3 regions of the Pseudomonas sp. c313 genome follow, and region 3 is predicted to be linked to each of the others. Evidence: predicted binding sites of a transcription regulator. Region 3 holds the regulator's gene; each other region holds the start of a gene.
The links. Region 3 encodes FliA, which starts transcription of late flagellar genes. Its sites were predicted from a motif close to CTAAAGTTTNNNNNNNNNNNGCCGNTAA; they were not measured.
Positions count from the first base shown of each region.

Region 1: a site for FliA is predicted at 3,298-3,325, ahead of motA (flagellar motor stator protein MotA). Genes of this name have one in related genera too.
Region 2: a site for FliA is predicted at 4,747-4,774, ahead of ACZRKZ_RS12485 (methyl-accepting chemotaxis protein). Genes of this name have one in related genera too.

Region 1 covers NZ_JBUZRD010000006.1:172,817-179,047, forward strand. The annotation lists gene orn (oligoribonuclease) at 1-154, opposite strand, end outside; gene rsgA (small ribosomal subunit biogenesis GTPase RsgA) at 261-1,292, shown strand; gene motB (flagellar motor protein MotB) at 1,350-2,375, opposite strand; gene motA (flagellar motor stator protein MotA) at 2,379-3,230, opposite strand; gene ACZRKZ_RS18725 (HDOD domain-containing protein) at 3,397-4,932, shown strand; gene rhdA (thiosulfate sulfurtransferase) at 4,991-5,806, shown strand; gene asd (archaetidylserine decarboxylase) at 5,824-6,231, shown strand, end outside.
Region 2 covers NZ_JBUZRD010000003.1:637,718-643,948, reverse strand. The annotation lists gene ACZRKZ_RS12515 (CTP synthase C-terminal region-related (seleno)protein) at 1-77, shown strand, start outside; gene ACZRKZ_RS12510 (antibiotic biosynthesis monooxygenase family protein) at 74-394, shown strand; gene ACZRKZ_RS12505 (DUF2025 family protein) at 391-714, opposite strand; gene ACZRKZ_RS12500 (glycerophosphodiester phosphodiesterase) at 961-2,088, shown strand; partial or broken gene ACZRKZ_RS12495 (sterol desaturase family protein) at 2,188-2,409, opposite strand; gene ACZRKZ_RS12490 (PepSY domain-containing protein) at 2,577-2,882, shown strand; gene ACZRKZ_RS12485 (methyl-accepting chemotaxis protein) at 3,023-4,651, opposite strand; gene ACZRKZ_RS12480 (transporter) at 4,931-5,953, shown strand; gene ACZRKZ_RS12475 (inorganic phosphate transporter) at 6,160-6,231, shown strand, end outside.
Region 3 covers NZ_JBUZRD010000001.1:678,461-684,691, forward strand. The annotation lists gene flhA (flagellar biosynthesis protein FlhA) at 1-1,604, shown strand, start outside; gene flhF (flagellar biosynthesis protein FlhF) at 1,616-2,932, shown strand; gene fleN (flagellar synthesis regulator FleN) at 3,057-3,890, shown strand; gene fliA (RNA polymerase sigma factor FliA) at 3,887-4,627, shown strand; gene ACZRKZ_RS03345 (chemotaxis response regulator CheY) at 4,795-5,169, shown strand; gene ACZRKZ_RS03350 (protein phosphatase CheZ) at 5,188-5,976, shown strand; gene ACZRKZ_RS03355 (chemotaxis protein CheA) at 5,989-6,231, shown strand, end outside.

The DNA.
Region 1 (6,231 bases), on a different contig from region 3:
CGTCGCTGTGGTGGATGGCGATCACCGGGCCTTCAGCCAAGGTGTTGAGGTTGCTGTCGGTGACGATGGTCGCCATCTCAATGATGACGTCGGTGTCAGGGTTCAGACCGGTCATTTCCAGATCGATCCAAATCAGGTTCTGTGGGTTTTGCATGTCTTGGTTCCTTGGCACCTTGGCGTAGCTGCGCAGTTTAGCAGGCGAGGCATGCTAGACTCGCGACCGTTTTACCTAACCTTTGCATTATCGACACGGAACACCAATGGCCAAACGCCAGCTCAACCGTCGCCAAAACTGGCGCATCGAAAAGATTCAGGGTGAACGCGCTGCCCGCGCCGCCAAACGTGAATCCTCCGCAGTAGAAGCGCTTGAGGGTGGCGACCTTGGCCCCGAGCAAACGGGCCTGGTGATCGCGCACTTCGGTGTGCAGGTCGAGGTCGAGGCCCAGGAAGGCGAACAAGCTGGCAATGTGTTCCGTTGCCACTTGCGCGCCAACCTGCCGGCGCTGGTGACCGGCGACCAAGTGGTCTGGCGTGCCGGCAACCAGGGCATCGGCGTGATCGTGGCGCAACTGCCGCGCACCACCGAACTGCGCCGTCCGGACAGCCGTGGCCAGCTCAAGCCGGTAGCGGCCAACGTCGACATGATCGTCATCGTCTTCGCGCCACTGCCCGAGCCCCATGCCAACCTGATCGACCGCTACCTGGTAGCCGCCGAACATGCGGGCATTCGGCCGTTGCTGCTGCTGAACAAATTCGACCTGATCGACGAGCAGAACGCCCCGGCGCTCAATGCGTTGCTGGCGGTCTACCGCACCCTGGGTTACCCGGTGTTGGAAGTCTCGGCCCATCACGGCAACGGCATGGAGTTGCTCCAGGAGCAGTTGGACGGGCGCATCAGTGTGTTCGTCGGCCAGTCGGGCGTCGGCAAGTCGTCGCTGGTCAACAGCCTGCTGCCGGAAGTCGAAACCCGTGTCGGTCCACTGTCGGAGCTGTCCGGCCAGGGCACTCACACCACCACCACCGCGCGGTTGTTCCACTTCCCAGGTGGCGGTGAGCTGATTGACTCCCCAGGGATTCGTGAATTCGGCCTGGGCCACGTCAGCCGCGCCGATGTCGAAGCGGGTTTCATCGAGTTCAACGACTTGATCGGCACCTGCCGCTTTCGCGACTGCAAGCACGACCGCGAGCCGGGCTGCGCTCTGCTCAAGGCCCTGGAAGACGGTCGCGTGCAACAGCAGCGAATGAACAGCTATCGCTCGATCATCGCCAGCTTGCCCGAAACCAGTTACTGACTGGTCGATGCAACATTGTGGTGAAGGGCCTGCCCCCTCACCACAATGTTGCCCTGCTTATGACCCCGTAGCCGGCTGAGTCGGGTCTTTCACCCCACCGTCATCAAACAGGTTCAGCTTCTGCCGCAACTCATGGGCCGGTAATGGCTGCTGTTCTGGTGGCAGTGCATTCGGGTCCACCGGCACTTCCCCTGGCGCACCCTCACCTTGAGTCGGCACCGGCGGTTGAGGCGTGCCTTGCTCACCTTCAATCGCACGCTGGGCCTTTTTGGTCAGCACGACGATATCGATTCGGCGATTGACCGGGTTGAACGGGTCCTTGGTATCAAACAGTGCCGAGGAAGCAAAACCCACTACCCGTGCCACTTGCGCGTCCGGGTAGCTACCCGCGATCAAGGCACGACGTGCAGCGTTGGCACGGTTGGCTGACAACTCCCAGTTACCAAAATCACCCAGGCCCGAATAAGGCTTGGCATCGGTATGACCACTGACGCTGATCTTGTTCGGCACCGCTTTGATGGTGTCGGCCATCGCCAGCAGAATATCTTCGAAATACGGCTTCAAACGCGCACTGCCAGAGTCGAACATCGGCCGATTCGCGGCGTCCATGATTTGGATGCGCAAGCCATCCGGAGTGATCTGGAACAGGATCTGGTCCTTGAATTTTTGCAGTTGCGGGTTCTCGTCGACCTTGTTCTGCAGTTCTTGCAGGAGCAATTCCAGGCGTTCCTGCTCGACCTGGTCAGCCATACTTTCGACGGTTTCACGCTCGATGGGAATATTTTCCTGGGGCGATTCGGTCTTCACTTCCGGGTTGATCGTGCGCTCGGGCGCCAGTTGCGGCGAGCCACCCAGATCGATCACAAAAGGTGTGCCACTCTCGGAAAACCCGATGGGGTCCTTGAAGTAACCGGCGATGGCGATCTTCTGTTCCGGCGTGGCGGTGGACATCAGCCACAGCACCAGGAAGAACGCCATCATTGCCGTGGCAAAGTCGGCGAAGGCAATTTTCCAGGCGCCGCCGTGGTGCCCGGCAGCGAAGCGCTTGACGCGCTTGATGATGATCGGCTGGTTGTTTTCCATGACTTAGCGACCGCGAACCGCTTGTTCCAACTCGGCAAAGCTCGGACGGTGCTTGGGATAGAGCACTTTGCGGCCGAATTCCACTGCCAGTGACGGCGGCATGCCGGAGGCCGAAGCTACCAGGCAAGCCTTGATTGCCTCGTAAAGGTTGATCTCTTCCTTGGCGTCATGGGCCAGGGAGGTGGCCAGCGGACCAAAGAAACCGTAGGCGGCGAGAATACCGAAGAAGGTACCGACCAGGGCCGCACCTACGTGCATGCCGATGGCTGCCTGGTCGCCCTCGCCGAGGGAAGCCATGGTCACCACGATCCCGAGTACCGCTGCCACAATACCGAAACCGGGCATGCCGTCGGCAATGCCAGTCACCGCATGGGATGGGTGCTCAAGCTCTTCCTTCAAGCTGAACAACTCCATGTCGAACAGGCCTTCCAGCTCATGGGGGGCCATGTTGCCGGAGGACATGATGCGCAGGTAATCGCAGATGTAGGCGGTCATGCGCTCATCCTTGAGCACGGCCGGGTACTTGGCGAAAATCGGGCTCGCTGCCGCGTCCTCGATGTCGCCTTCAATGGCCATCATGCCTTCGCGGCGGCTCTTATTGAGGATCTCGTAGACCAGGCCCAGCACTTCCAGGTAGAAGGTGTGGGAGAAGCGCGAGCTGAACATGCCCAACGACTTCTTGATCACGTGCATGGTCATGTAGCCAGGGTTGGCCTGCAGGAATGCACCAAACGCCGCACCACCGATGATCAACACTTCAAAAGGCTGGATCAGCGCCGCAATTTTACCGTGGGACAGGACGTATCCGCCGAGCACGCTCGCGATGACGACGATGATGCCGATAATTTTAGCCATAGGGGGTGAGTACTTGCGCCGTCGGGTTCATGGACATATTCAGAAGATCTAAAAACTCTTCTTCTACTTATCGGCAAAACTGCGCCAGACTATAGCCCGTTAAGGCGAAAAGCCAGTTCGGCCCGCTCTGGGCGTGTTGACCGCAAGTGATGATCGCGCCCCAATCATGGCAAATGAAACGACAGTCCCAACCTCAAGACCCAACACTATTGCTGGCTGGATAAAGCGCCTGGATGAGGTTCTGCTGCCCGTCCCGCAAGCCAGCCATGACGCCGTATGCAAAGCCATCGGCGACAACCGCCGTTCGTTGCGAGATATTGCAGAGCTGATGCAAAACAGCCCCGCGCTGGTGCTCAGCGTGATGCGCGAAGCCAACAACCATTCTCACGGCAGCCTTGCAGAGCCTGCGGAAAACCTTGAGGTGGCGCTCAACCGCCTCGGTTTAAAACGCACCGAAGAACTGCTCGCCCGCCTGCCTTCAGTCCCCCTCAATGAAATCCCCGTGGCGCTGCGCCAACTGCAACTGGTCAGCCAGCACGCCTCGCAACAAGCCAGCGGCCTGTTTGCCAGTCGCCTGGCACGGCTATGGCAAGACATCCACTGGGGCAGCCTGTTGTTTCTTTCGCCGCTGTGGCCAATGGCGATTGCCTATCCCAAGCTGCTGGAAGAGTGGGAACTACGAGTGATCCACAAAGGCCAATCGGCACGCAAGGTCGAGCAGGAGTTGTTCGGCGTTCGCCTGCTGGATTTGTGCCTGGGGCTGACCGAGGCCTGGCGCCTGCCAATCTGGGTCTCCCAGGGCTATCACTTGTTGCAGAATGAACGGCGCCTACTGATCAAGGCGCTACGCATCGCCCGCAATGAAGAGCCGCTGCGTCAACAGCAACAGCTCGATGACGATCCGGCGCTGCGGCGCTGGCTGAACCAGCCGGCCAACACCGTGCTGCTGGCCAACGGCATGGCCCTGGCAGCGCAAGAGTCCTGGAATTGCCCGCACACCCAGCGCTGGCAATACTTGACCGCGCTGTACCTGCAACAACCCTTGGGCGAGGTGCAGCAGCAGGTTCACCAACAAGCAGTGATCAGCGCCCGCAATACAGTGGCGGCCGATCTTTGGCACCCGGCACTTGCGCTGATCTGGCCGTGGAACGTGCAACGGGTCCATCGCGGCCTGCTGCCGGCACCGCCGCCGACCGCCGAAGCCCTGGCTGTTTGGCGCAAACACTGCAGCGAATTGCTGGTGGAGCCGAATCGTTTTGCCAACGCCATGCACCTGACCACCTGCGCCAAGGAGGCCCTGGTGGCCAGCGGCATGCAACGGGTCATGCTGTTGATGGCCGACCGTACCTTGAGCACCTTGCGCGTGCATCAGGTCGACGGCCTGCCCAAGGACGCTGCCCACATGAGCCTGGACGTCGCGCAAAGCACGCTGCTGCAGCGCTTGCTGGAGAAGTCCGCCCAGGTGCGCCTGACGCCCGACAACCATGTACAGTTCTCGGCACTGCTACCCGCCTCGTTGCGCCGCCTGTTTATCGGCGAGCACCTGCTGTTGCGCTCCCTGAGTTGCAATGGACGGGTGGCGATGCTGATGATTGCCGACCAGGGCGGCGGGCCGTTCTCGGAAACCACCGTACAAGCCTTCGGCAAAACCGCTCAATGCATCGAGAAGGCCCTGCACAGCTTTACCAACCGCAGCGCTTGATGCTTGCGCTACAATCGCCCTCCTTTACAGCCCTAAACTTGTGCCCAGGAGACCTCACATGCCTGACTTCTCTGGCTTGCCGCTGGTGATCGAGCCCAGCGACCTGCTCGGTCGCCTCGACGCAGAAAACCTGATTCTGGTGGACCTCACCAGCGCCGAACGCTACGCCACCGGGCATATCCCCGGCGCACGATTCGTCGATCCCAAGCGTACCCAACTGGGCCAACCGCCTGCTCCAGGCTTGCTGCCAGCCAAGGCCGCCCTGGAAACGCTGTTCGGTGAACTGGGCCATACGCCGGGCGCCACCTACGTGGTCTATGACGACGAAGGCGGCGGCTGGGCCGGGCGTTTTATCTGGCTGCTCGATGTTATCGGCCACAAGAAGTATCACTACCTCGATGGCGGCCTGCTGGCGTGGCTGGATGAAAAACAGCCTGTTTCCACCAACGTGCCGGCCAGTGCCGGCGGCCCGGCCAGCCTGACGCTGCACGACGAGCCCACCGCCACCCGCGAATATTTGCAAAGTCGCCTGGGTGCCGCCGACCTGGGCATCTGGGATGCCCGTGGCCCGCTGGAGTATTCGGGGGAGAAAGTCCTCGCCGCCAAAGCCGGGCACATCCCCGGCGCAGTGAACTTCGAATGGACCGCTGGCATGGACAAGACGCGCAACCTGCGCATCCGCCGCGACATGCCGCAGATCCTCGAAGACCTCGGACTTACCCGCGACAAAGAAATCATCACCCACTGCCAGACTCACCACCGTTCTGGCTTCACCTATCTGGTGGCCAAGGCGCTCGGTTATCCGCGAGTCAAAGGTTATGCCGGTTCCTGGGGCGAATGGGGCAACCACCCCGACACCCCCGTCGAGATTTAAGGTTTTAAGGACAGTTAATGAAAAAGCGTTTGTTTATCCTCAGCCAGTACCTGCTGCCCCACCACCTGCTGTCACGGCTGGCCGGCTGCATTGCCGAATGCCGCGTGCGCTGGTTCAAGAATGCCTTCACCACCTGGTTCGCCAAGCGCTACCAAGTGGATATGTCCCAGGCCCTGGTGGAGGACGTGACCGCTTACGAGCACTTCAATGCCTTCTTCACCCGCGCCTTGAAAGACGGCGCACGCCCACTGGATCAAACCCCGGGCGCGGTACTGAGCCCGGCCGATGGTGCGGTCAGCCAACTCGGCCCGATTGAGCACGGCCGGGTGTTCCAGGCCAAGGGCCACAGTTTCAGCGTGCTGGAATTGCTCGGGGGGGATGCCGCTGTAGCCGCGCCGTTTATGGGCGGCGACTTCGCCACTGTT
Region 2 (6,231 bases), on a different contig from region 3:
TGTTCCAGCCGGAACGGGCCGCCTTGAAAGGCACCGTCCCACCGTTGGTCAAGGCATTGCTCAGGGCCTCGGCATGATCGCCCAAACACCGGCCCCGCCCTACTACGCGGTGATTTTCAGCTCACTGCGCACCGAGGTGGATCAAGGCTACGGCGAAGCGGCCGAGCGCATGCTGGAACTAGCCCACGAACAGCCAGGCTTTCTCGGCGTTGAGTCGGCCCGAGGTGAGGATGGCTTGGGGATTACCGTGTCCTACTGGAGCAGCGAGGCAGCGATCCTCGCCTGGAAGCAGCATGGCGAACACCGTGAAGTGCGTGAACAGGGCCGGTCCACCTGGTACTCGGCGTTTCATACGCGGGTATGCAAGGTGGAGCGCGCCTATGCGTTCGCTTAACTGACCAGACTGCGCACCGCACTGATCTGCGCGATTTCCACCCGGCGCATGTACACACGCAGCGGTTCGGTGATGTTGATGCGGTCGTCGATGTTCTGGTCCAGCAGCAACTGAATGTGCTCACGGGACAGGGTCATGGTCTGCTCATCAACAGGCAGCCAGACAAACTCACTGGTGGGGATGATGCCGTCGTCGGCGACGTCCATGCCGAAGGAATCTTCGCTGAAACGCACGATGTAATGGCCGGTCTTGCGGTTCAGGCCAACAAAACCGTTGAGTTGGTCGGCTGCCTGGCAGATAAGCTCGGACGTGATGCGCATGGTAAACCTCACTGAAAAGTCCCACAGGGGAAGTGAACGATGGTTTACACACGAGGCAAGAAAAGAAGGCAATGCAGGTTTCCCTCTAGTGGGGAAACTCGGGCCAAGAGTACTGCAAAGCACAGCACAAAAGCGCAGAAAAATGGCCCATGCGCACGTTAATGTCGGTTTGGTGATAGCGCACTTTGCATTCAATTGTTAAAAAGGAAGCCTTCTTGAAGCTACCTCCACGAAAGGACCTCGCATATGCCTGTCACGTTTACCAAGAGTGCCCTGCTGCTCGCCCTGATGCTGGGCCTTGGCCACGCACAGGCTGACAGCCCGATCAGCTCGACTGAACTGGCGACCAAGGAAGGCATTCCCCATCCTGCGGTCATTGCTCATCGAGGCGCGTCCTTTGATGCTCCGGAGTCCACCGCCGCAGCCTATAAAGTGGCCCGCGACCTGGGTGCCGACTACCTGGAATTGGACCTGCAACGTAGCAAGGACGGCGTGCTGTTCGCCCTGCACGACAACAACCTGCAACGCACCACCGACGTCGCCACCAAATTCCCTGAACGCAAAGACAGCCCGGCCAACGAGTTCACCATGGCCGAGCTGAAAACCCTGGACGCCGGCAGCTGGTTCAACACCGCTTACCCGGATCGCGCACGGCCAGGGTTCGTCGGGCTGAAAATCCTTACCCTCGATGAAATCATCAAAATTGCAGAAAGCAACCCGCAACATAAACCAGGCTTGTACATCGAAACCAAAGAGCCGAAGCAGTTTCCGGGGATCGAGAGCGACCTGAAAAACAAGCTGTTCGATAAGGGTTGGCTGAGTTCCACCGGTTCCAACCAAGCCCAGAAGGTCATTGGGGTCGGCCAAGGCAAGGGCCGCGTGGTGCTGCAAACCTTCGAGAGGGACAGCCTCAAGGAGCTGCAGAAGGAAATGCCTAACACGCCAAAAATCCTCCTGCTGTGGGTGGGTGAAGGCAGCATCGAACCCAAGTCCAAAGTGACCTTCGCCGAATCCGGCGAGACCACCAAAGCCGCCTACTACGCCAAGCAGGAACCCAAGGACAACGCTGAGTTCGAAAAATGGATCGACGAGGCCAAGAGCCTTGGCGCCATCGGCACCGGCCCGTCGGCCCTGCTGACCAACAGTGGTGACCAAAGCTATTCGGACCTGGTCCAGCCATGGATGAACCAGATGACCCACGACAAGGGCCTGCTGGTGCACGTCTACACTGTCGACGAGCCAGTGGACTTCAAGAAAGTGATGGACGCCGGTGTCGATGGCATCTTCACCAACCGCGCCGCCGAACTGCTCAAGTACTACAATCGCGCGCCGGCTTCGAGCGTGTCGAATCTGCTGGAGGACAATGGTTACTGAGTGGCCCGCCAAAAAAAACGAGTGGTCAGGTCACCTGTGGCTGTGGCGTGATTACGGCCTGACCTTCGGCGAGGGCAATGTGCTGATGGCTTATGCCGAGCCAAGGGCGTTGAGGTTTTCATTGACCAGACCGTGGACGATGTCGCGTCGGCAGTCACCCTGATTGCGATTCCATTGAGGCTCATACGGCAACCACCACTCCGCCAGAAAAGACACCGCCACCGCAGCGATAAACACCAAGGGCAACCATCCCGTTGCAGCGTTGTCTACCAACCACAGCGCCCATCCGATAAATCCCGCGCAGAATAAAGGCGCATACACTCAAGCCACCAACTGTTTCATCTGCGTCTCCCATGATTGAGACAGCAGCATGAAATCGCGCTGCGGTAGCCACAAACGACGCAACCGTCCGGCACAATTAAGGATAAGTTAAGTTGCGCTGGTTAACCTGATCCCACTTAAACAGCTCACCCAGAAGGATCCACACTATGAAAAAGCTGACTGCTCTGTTCGCCGCTACCGCCCTGACCCTGACCGCAGGTCTTGCCCAGGCCGATGTCCGCCCTGATCAGATTCCAGGCCTGCTCAAGTCCGGCGCCGTCATGGATTTCGAGAAGCTCAACGCCGCAGCCCTGGCTAAACACCCTGGTGCGACCATTGTCGACACCGAACTGGAAGATAAAGCCGGCCGCCTGATCTATCAGACCGAGCTGCGTGACACCAGCAACGTGAAATGGGACGTGGACCTGGACGCCAAGACCGGCGAAGTCCTGACCAACAAACAAGACACCTGAGTTAAACCCTGAAAACGCCGCGCCACCCTCGGGTCGCGCGGCGTTTTTTATGGGGCAAAAAGCCGCCGACATTGCCACCATTGGCCGAATCAGTGCTGTGCCGGCCATTCTTTAGCTTACCCACCTGCTGATGTGATTGATCACGCGCCCAAGCGTGCGGTCACCTCGTTCAGCTCACCGGACAATCCTCTCAGGTTCTGGCTGGCCGCCTCTGTACGCTGGACGTTATCCAGATTGGCCGTCGCCACCGTGGTGATTTGCGTGATATTGCGCGAGATGTCTTCAGCCACCGAGGTTTGCTCCTCTGCTGCCGTAGCGATCTGACTGTTCATATCACGGATCGCTTCCACCGCCTGGGTGATGTGATTGAGCATGGCGCCGGCCTGGGAGACTTTTTTCACGCTGTCTTCACTGCATGACTGCCCAGTGATAATGGCCTTGGCCGCGTCGATGGCACCGGTTTGCACTGCCTGGATGATCTGGTTGATCTCGATGATCGACGCCGCCGTACGCTGTGCCAGGCTGCGTACTTCATCGGCAACCACGGCGAAGCCACGTCCGGCCTCGCCGGCCCGTGCAGCCTCGATCGCCGCGTTGAGCGCCAGCAGGTTAGTCTGTTCGGCGATCGCGCGAATCACCTCCAGCACCTTACCGATGCGTACGCTATCGGTTTCCAGACGACGAATGATCGTGCCGGTGTTGAGGATCTCTTCACGCATCTGGCCGATGGTGGCAATCGTTACCTTCATCACTTCACCGCCCTCACGGGCCGAATGGTCCGCCTCATCAGCGGCCCGCGAAGCACTGGCGGCATGACGGGCAACTTCCTGGGCGGTGGCAGACATTTCGGTCATGGCCGTGGCCACCTGGTCCGTACGGTTGAATTGCTCCTGGGTGCCTGTGGCCATTAGCCCGGCAATCGAACTCAACTCGCCACTGGCACTCACCAGGTCCGTGGCACTGCGCTGCAAGCGGCTGAAGGTCTCGGCCAGAAAATCCCGCAAGGTGTTGGCGGCATCGGCAAGGCGCCCCAGTTCGTCTTGGCGGCTGATGGCCACACGCTCGGCAAAACGTCCGTGGCTCAGTTGCGCCACATAGTCGATCAACCCACGGATCGGCAAAATCAGGTTTCGGTTAATCAGCCACAAACTGAACAAGCCGATCAGCGCTCCTGACAATAGCATCACGGCCAGCCCGATCATCACGGTGCGGTCGGCATAGGCGCTGATCATCAGCGATTGCTGCGCACCCTGTTCATGCAACTCGCTGACCAGCGCGCTCATCTGCTCACTGACCATGCGGTCCACGCCCTTGACCGCGTTATCGCCTGCCGCGGAGTCCGCCCCGGCAGCCAAGTAGGCATCACGGCCCTTCTGGTAAGCAGCCATTAGCACGCTGTGCTCCCGGCGCAAGGTTTCAATACGGCCACTCAAGGCTTGATCGCTTTTGGTCTGCGCCACCAGGCGACCCAGAATACCTTGCACATCCCGTTGCCGAGCCTGGAACTGGCCCCAGTACTTCTCCATGTCCTGGGGTTGTTTACCCCGCAGCAGGACGTTTTTCCATTCCTGGACCTGCACTTTGAATTGCAGGTTCGCCTCATCAATCAGTTGTGAAGTCAGCAGAGGCCCCTCCAGCAAACTGCGATAACTCTGCACACCGCTGGAGAGAAAATGAAAACACGTCAAGGCGATCAATAGCATCGCCAGAAGGCTGCCACCAAGTAACGACAAGATCTGTGCTCTCAAAGACTTTCGCAAAAAATTCATAGGGGAAAAGCCTCGAAACAAGGGAAGTTGTGTATCCACACCGCAACATCCCTGTCATCGAAAGTACCGCGGATACACATAAGTGCTTATGCCTTGAATCGGCCGTTCCAGACACTTCTTGAGGCTATTGGGTCGGTAGTTAAAAAGGTGTTCAAAAGTACCTCTTCACATTCCGACAGTTGGATGACTAAACGGTAACAAAATTGTCAAAAACCCTTGCCATGATGCGCTCAAGCGAACCTGTGAAATCTCCTACAGGCGCCTCCTCTGTGAGCCTCCATGAACCACAGCATCGACCATGGCCATCAGGATTCGGATCTGTTTGGCCTGCTTTACGGTTTCCGTTTCAGGCCGGGTGAAAAAGCCGAGCAGATCGATTCGGCTGCTGCTCTGAAAGCCTTGCAGCAGCCCACTGATCCCGACGAATTCCTTTGGCTGCACCTGAACCTGGCCCACGCGGCATGCGAACGCTGGATGCAGGCGCATCTGGAGTTGCCGGAAGAGTTTTTCGAGGCCTTGCACGAAGGTTCACGCTCCACTCGCATCGAGCATGTGGACTCGGCCTTGCTGGCGGTGGTCAACGATGTGGTGTTCAACTTCAGCAGCATGATGTCTTCGGACATCTCCACCCTGTGGGTCTGCGCCCGTAGCCGATTGCTGATCAGCGCACGCCTGCAACCGCTGCACTCGGTGGACAAGCTGCGCTCCTCGGTCAAGGCCGGCGAACGCTTTCGATCGCCCCTGGAGTTGCTCGTGCATTTGCTACGGGACCAGGGCGAAGTGCTGACGCAGATCGTGCGCAAGACCAGTATCAGTATCGACCAGATCGAGGATCAGCTGTTGTCCTCACGCCTGTCCACCAACCGCTCGGAACTGGGAGCCATGCGCCGGGTACTGGTGCGCCTGCAACGCCTGCTGGCGCTGGAGCCGGGTTCGTTGCTGCGCTTGCTCAACCGCCCGCCGCAATGGCTACAGAAAGAAGACGTGAAGGAGTTGCGTAAATCCACCGAGGAATTTGCGCTGATCATCAACGACCTGATGGCCCTGGGGGAGCGGATCAAACTGTTGCAGGAGGAGATCGCCGCCAACCTCAACGAACAGAGCAACCGCACCCTGTTCACCCTGACCGTGGTCACGGTACTGGCGCTGCCGATCAATATCATTGCCGGGTTCTTTGGCATGAACGTCGGTGGTGTACCGCTTTCCCAGGACCCCGAGGGCTTCTGGATTCTGGTGGCGCTGGTGGCAACGTTTACCTTGATTGCCGGTCGTTGGGCGTTTCGCAAGCGCAAGGATTATTGAGCCCCTCTGCCTTGAAAATAAGGGCGCAATGCTCCTCGTAACCGTCGAGCCCCAGCGAGGCTCGACAATTGCTACAGCCGGTCATGCCAGAGGCTGATTTATGGACCAGCGGCACACTCAATCCTCTAAAGACTGACTTACCGCAGTACCCCTGTAATATTCTGCAATGATCATGGGCGGCATCCTTCCTCACTGGATGCCCCTGCATGGCCACCCCTTCCCTGACCGCTTCCACACGGGCTCACGCAGCCGATTCAAAACCCCAGTTGGACCAAAAG
Region 3 (6,231 bases):
TCGACCAGAACCAGGCCAAGAACCGCCGCCTTGAAGTGGCCCAGGAAGCCGAGTTCTACGGCTCCATGGACGGCGCCAGCAAGTTCGTGCGCGGTGACGCCATCGCCGGCCTGCTGATTCTGTTTATCAACCTGATCGGCGGCATGGCGGTTGGTATCTTCCAGCATGGCATGACCTTCGGCGACGCCGGCAGGGTCTACGCCTTGCTGACCATCGGTGACGGTTTGGTGGCGCAATTGCCATCACTGCTGTTGTCCACCGCTGCCGCGATCATGGTGACCCGTGCTTCGGGCTCCGAAGACATGGGCAAGCAGATCAATCGGCAGATGTTCTCCTCGCCCAAGGCTCTGGCGGTGGCGGCCGGCATCATGGCGGTGATGGGTATTGTGCCTGGCATGCCCCATGTGTCCTTTCTTTCCATGGCAGCCCTCGCGGGGGGCGCGGCCTACCTGTTCTGGAAAAAGCAGAGCGGGGTCAAGGTCCAGGCGCTGCAAGAAGTTGCACGTCAGCAGGAACTGCTGCCATCGCCGTCCCGTGCCCAGGAAACCAAGGAGCTGGGTTGGGATGACGTGACGCCTATCGACATGATTGGCCTGGAAGTGGGCTACCGCCTGATTCCCCTGGTGGACCGTAACCAGGGCGGGCAATTGCTGGCGCGGATCAAGGGCGTGCGCAAGAAGCTGTCCCAGGACCTGGGCTTTCTGATGCCCACTGTGCACATTCGTGACAACCTCGACCTGGCCCCCAGCGCCTACCGCCTGACCTTGATGGGCGTGACCCTGGCAGAAGCCGAGATCTACCCGGACCGGGAGTTGGCGATCAACCCCGGCCAGGTCTTCGGCACCCTCAGCGGCATAACCGCCAAAGATCCGGCTTTTGGCCTGGAGGCTGTGTGGATCGAAGCCAGCCAGCGCAACCAGGCGCAGTCCCTGGGCTACACCGTGGTGGATGCCAGCACGGTGGTCGCCACCCACCTTAACCAGATTCTCTACAAGCACTCCCACGAGTTGATTGGCCACGAAGAAGTCCAGCAACTCATGCAGTTACTGGCCAAAGCCTCGCCGAAACTGGCTGAAGAACTGGTGCCGGGAATACTGTCGCTGTCGCAACTGCTCAAGGTGCTGCAAGCGCTGTTGGCCGAACAGGTGCCCGTTCGGGACATTCGCAGCATTGCCGAAGCCGTCGCCAACAATGCCGCCAAGAGTCAAGATACTGCCGCGCTGGTCGCCGCGGTGCGCGTCGGATTGTCCCGCGCCATCGTCCAAAGCATTGTAGGGCTTGACTCCGAGCTACCTGTGATCACCTTGGAACCAAGGTTGGAACAAATATTGCTCAATAGTATTCAGAAGGCAGGGCAAGGCCAGGAAGAGGGCGTTCTGCTGGAGCCAAGCATGGCTGAAAAGCTGCAGCGTTCGTTGATCGACGCCGCACAGCGCCAGGAAATGCAGGGCCAGCCGGTGATTCTGCTGGTGGCAGGCCCCGTTCGGGCGATGTTGTCGCGGTTTGGACGCCTGGCAGTACCGAATTTGCACGTTTTGGCTTATCAGGAAATTCCTGACAATAAGCAAGTGACTATCGTCGCGACAGTAGGCCCCAACGGCTGAGGTAGTGGGTTATGCAAGTGAAGCGTTTTTTCGCCGCCGATATGCGTCAGGCCATGAAACTGGTTCGTGATGAGCTGGGCGCCGACGCCGCGATTATCGGTAACCGTCGCATTGCCGGCGGTGTCGAGCTGACGGCTGCCCTGGATTACCAACCCTCGGCGCTGGCGCCGCGCGTACCGAACATGGAACTGGAAGACGAGCTGCGCAAGACTGCCTCGCGCATTGTCTCGGCCCAGGCCGAATTGAGCATGCGCGGCGACAGCGACGCCACCACCAATCGCCAGTTGTTCGCCGGCCTGCCGCTGACTGCCTCCGAGCCGCTGGTAGAGCCGACCTTTGTCGAGCCACCACGTCCTGCGGCGCCCGCACAGGCGGCGCCGGTCGATCAGCGTGTGTTCGACTCGATGCGTTTTGAACTCAACGGCCTGCGTGAGCTGCTGGAAGTGCAGCTTGGCTCGTTGGCGTGGAACCAATTGCAGGGCAGCAAACCGCAACAGGCCAACCTCTGGCGCCGCCTGCAACGCATCGGCCTGTCCGGCCCGTTGTCCCGCGATCTGTTGGCGCTGACCACCGAAATTGAAGAGCCTCGCCAGGCTTGGCGCATGTTGCTGGCCCATCTGGCGCGGATGATTGCTACCCCGGAAATCGAACCCCTGGAAGAGGGTGGCGTGATTGCCATGGTCGGCCCTGCCGGCATGGGCAAGACCACCACCCTGGCCAAGCTGGCAGCCCGATACGTGCTCAAGTACGGCGCGCAGAACATCGCGCTGGTGAGCATGGATAGCTACCGCATTGGCGCCCAGGAACAGCTCAAGACCCTGGGCCGCATCCTCAACGTGCCGGTGACCCATGTCGATCCAGGCCAGTCGTTGGCCAACGCCCTCGATCCGCTGCTGCGCAAACGCGTGGTGTTGATCGACACCGCTGGCCTGCAAGCCAGCGATCCGGCCCTGCGCATGCAGCTGGAAAGCCTGGCTGGGCGCGGGATCAAGTCAAAAAATTATCTGGTGCTTGCAACAACCAGCCAAAAACAGGTTCTCACCGCTGCGTATCACAGTTACAAGCGTTGTGGGCTGGCGGGCTGCATCCTGACTAAACTCGACGAAACGGCGAGTCTGGGCGAGGTGCTGAGTTTGGCAATTAGTCATGAATTACCGGTCGCCTACCTGACCGACGGGCCGCGGATTCCGGATGATTTACATCTGCCGCGCCGTCATCAGTTGGTCAGCCGTGCTGTCAGCGTGCAAATGCAGGAAGAACCCAGTGAGGAAGCGATGGCTGACATGTTCGCGGATCTCTACCACAGTCCGGCCAAACGGGTCGGCTGAGGGCAACATGGCCTTCAATTTTAAAACGACAGTGCAAAAAAGTACCTACATCGATGGTCTGCCAGCAGTTCGCGCGACCACCTCATGTAGCCTGCGTCTAAGCAAGACAAGGTAAAGAAATAAAATGGGCAGCATGCATCCCGTACAGGTGATCGCGGTGACCGGCGGCAAAGGTGGCGTCGGGAAAACTAACGTGTCAGTGAATTTGTCCCTGGCCCTGGCAGAGCTTGGCCGCCGCGTCATGCTGCTGGATGCCGACCTGGGACTGGCGAACGTTGACGTTCTGCTGGGACTGACGCCCAAACATACATTGGCCGATGTCATCGAAGGCCGCTGTGAGCTGCGCGACGTGCTGTTGCAGGGGCCCGGCGGGGTTCGCATCGTGCCGGCTGCCTCTGGCACCCAGAGTATGGTGCATCTGAGCCCGGCGCAGCATGCGGGCCTGATTCAGGCCTTCAGCGATATTGGCGACAACCTCGACGTGCTGGTGATCGACACCGCCGCCGGGATTGGTGAGTCCGTGGTCAGCTTTGTGCGCGCAGCGCAAGAAGTGTTGCTGGTGGTCTGCGACGAGCCCACCTCGATCACCGACGCCTACGCCCTGATCAAACTGCTTAACCGCGACTACGGCATGAACCGCTTTCGCGTGCTGGCCAACATGGCCCAAAGCCCGCAGGAAGGACGCAACCTGTTCGCCAAGTTGACCAAGGTCACGGATCGCTTCCTCGATGTCGCCTTACAATATGTTGGCGCAGTTCCCTATGACGAGTGTGTGCGCAAGGCTGTGCAAAAGCAGCGTGCAGTCTATGAAGCATTCCCTCGTTCGAAGTGCGCACTGGCGTTCAAGGCTATTGCTCAGAAGGTCGATACTTGGCCGTTGCCCGCCAATCCCCGGGGGCATCTGGAGTTTTTCGTCGAGCGATTGGTGCATCAGACGAGCGCAGGACCGGTGTTATGACAGCCAGCGGCTATAACCTTTACAAGAGTTCGGCTCGTGATAGCCAAGGCGAATTGATTGAGCGCTATGCGCCCTTGGTCAAGCGCATTGCCTACCACTTGCTGGCACGCTTGCCTGCCAGCGTCCAGGTCGAAGACCTGATCCAGGCAGGCATGATCGGCTTGCTCGAAGTGTCGACCAAATATGACGCGAGCAAGGGTGCGAGTTTCGAGACGTATGCGGGTATCCGTATCCGTGGCGCGATGCTCGACGAAGTGCGTAAAGGTGATTGGGCGCCGCGTTCGGTCCACCGCAATACCCGCATGGTAAGTGACGCAATTCGCTCAATTGAAGCAAAAACCGGTCGTGACGCTAAAGATCACGAAGTTGCGGCCGAACTCCAATTGAGTCTCGACGATTACTACGGGATTTTGAACGATACCTTGGGCAGTCGCTTGTTCAGTTTCGACGACCTGTTGCAGGACGGCGAACATGAAGGGCTGCATGAGGACGGCGCGAGTGCTCATCTTGAACCGTCGCGCGATCTGGAAGATGAACGCTTCCAGGGCGCACTGGCGGACGCGATTGCCAATTTGCCGGAGCGTGAGCGACTAGTGTTGGCGCTGTACTACGACGAAGAGCTGAACCTCAAGGAAATCGGTGAGGTCCTGGGGGTCAGCGAATCGCGGGTCAGCCAGTTACACAGCCAGTGCGCGGCCCGCTTGCGGGGGCGTTTGGGAGAGTGGCGAGCGCGCTGACAGGCAGTGTGGGGACACTGCGAACGACACCGTCCATGCTCTTGGTGTGGGCGGGTTAGCCCGTGGTGTACCCCAGCAGTCCTTTTTGTGTAACGCCTGTTGATTGAAATGGCGCGCCAGGTGCTGGACGCGTTTAAGACTGCTTGGAGGTCGAATTGGACAAGAACATGAAAATCCTCATCGTTGATGACTTCTCAACGATGCGGCGGATCATAAAAAACCTGTTGCGTGACCTTGGGTTCACTAACACGGTCGAGGCGGATGACGGCATTACAGCGATTCCGATCCTCAACAGCGGGAGCATCGACTTTCTGGTAACCAACTGGAACATGCCGGGCATGACCGGTATCGATTTGCTGCGTCATGTGCGCGCTGATGAAAAACTGCGCAGCCTTCCCGTGCTGATGGTGACCGCCGAAGCCAAGCGTGAACAGATCATCGAAGCCGCCCAGGCCGGGGTCAACGGCTACGTGGTCAAGCCATTCACCGCATTGGCCTTGAAAGAGAAGATCGAAAAAATCTTCGAACGCATCAACCATTGATGTCGCCACGGGGGAGCTATGGAGCATAACGAATCATCGCAGGCCGATTTCGAATCGACCCTGAAAAAACATGCTCACCAGTTGGTCGAAAGCCTTGAAAAAGGCCGGTTCGGCGATGCGGTGCAGTTGATCCATGAGCTTAACCAGACCCGTGATCGCGGCCTGTACCAGGAAGTGGGCAAACTCACCCGTGAGTTGCACAGTGCAATCGTCAATTTTCAGATTGACCCGCACATGCCCCAGGCCGAAGAAATCTCGCAAATCACCGATGCCACCGAACGCCTGTCCTATGTGGTCAGGCTGACTGAGGCGGCGGCGAACCGCACCATGGATCTGGTGGAAAACGCCACGCCTCTGGTCAACGGCATGTCCAATGAAGCCAAGGCGCTGGGCACCGACTGGGGCCGTTTCATGCGCCGGGAAGTGGGCGCCGAAGAATTTCGTGAGCTGGCGCGTCGGGTCGAAGGGTTTCTGTCGCGCAGTGAGCAGGAAAACCGCACGGTTTCCAGCAACCTCAACGACATTCTGCTGGCCCAGGATTACCAGGACCTCACCGGCCAGGTGATCAAACGAGTGACCCAACTGGTCACTGAAGTGGAAAGCAATTTGCTCAAACTGGTGCTGATGGCCGGGCAGGTGGATCGTTTTGCCGGTATTGAACATGACCGCGAAGCGATCCTCTCGGAAAAAGATCCACAAAAACACCTCGCCAAGGGTGAAGGTCCGCAGATTCATGCCGATAAACGTGAAGACGTTATGTCAGGGCAAGATGACGTAGACGATTTGCTGTCCAGTCTTGGATTTTAGGAGCACACGTACATGAGCTTCGGCGCCGATGAAGAAATCCTTCAGGATTTTCTTGTAGAGGCCGGCGAAATTTTGGAGCAACTGTCCGAGCAACTGGTTGAGCTGGAAAGCCGACCGGATGATGCGAACCTGCTCAATGCAATTTTTCGCGGTTTTCACACTGTAAAAGGGGGCGCCGGCTTCCTCCAGCTCCATGAGCTGGTGGAGTGCTGTCACATCGCCGAGAACGTGTTCGACATCCTGCGCAAGGGTGAG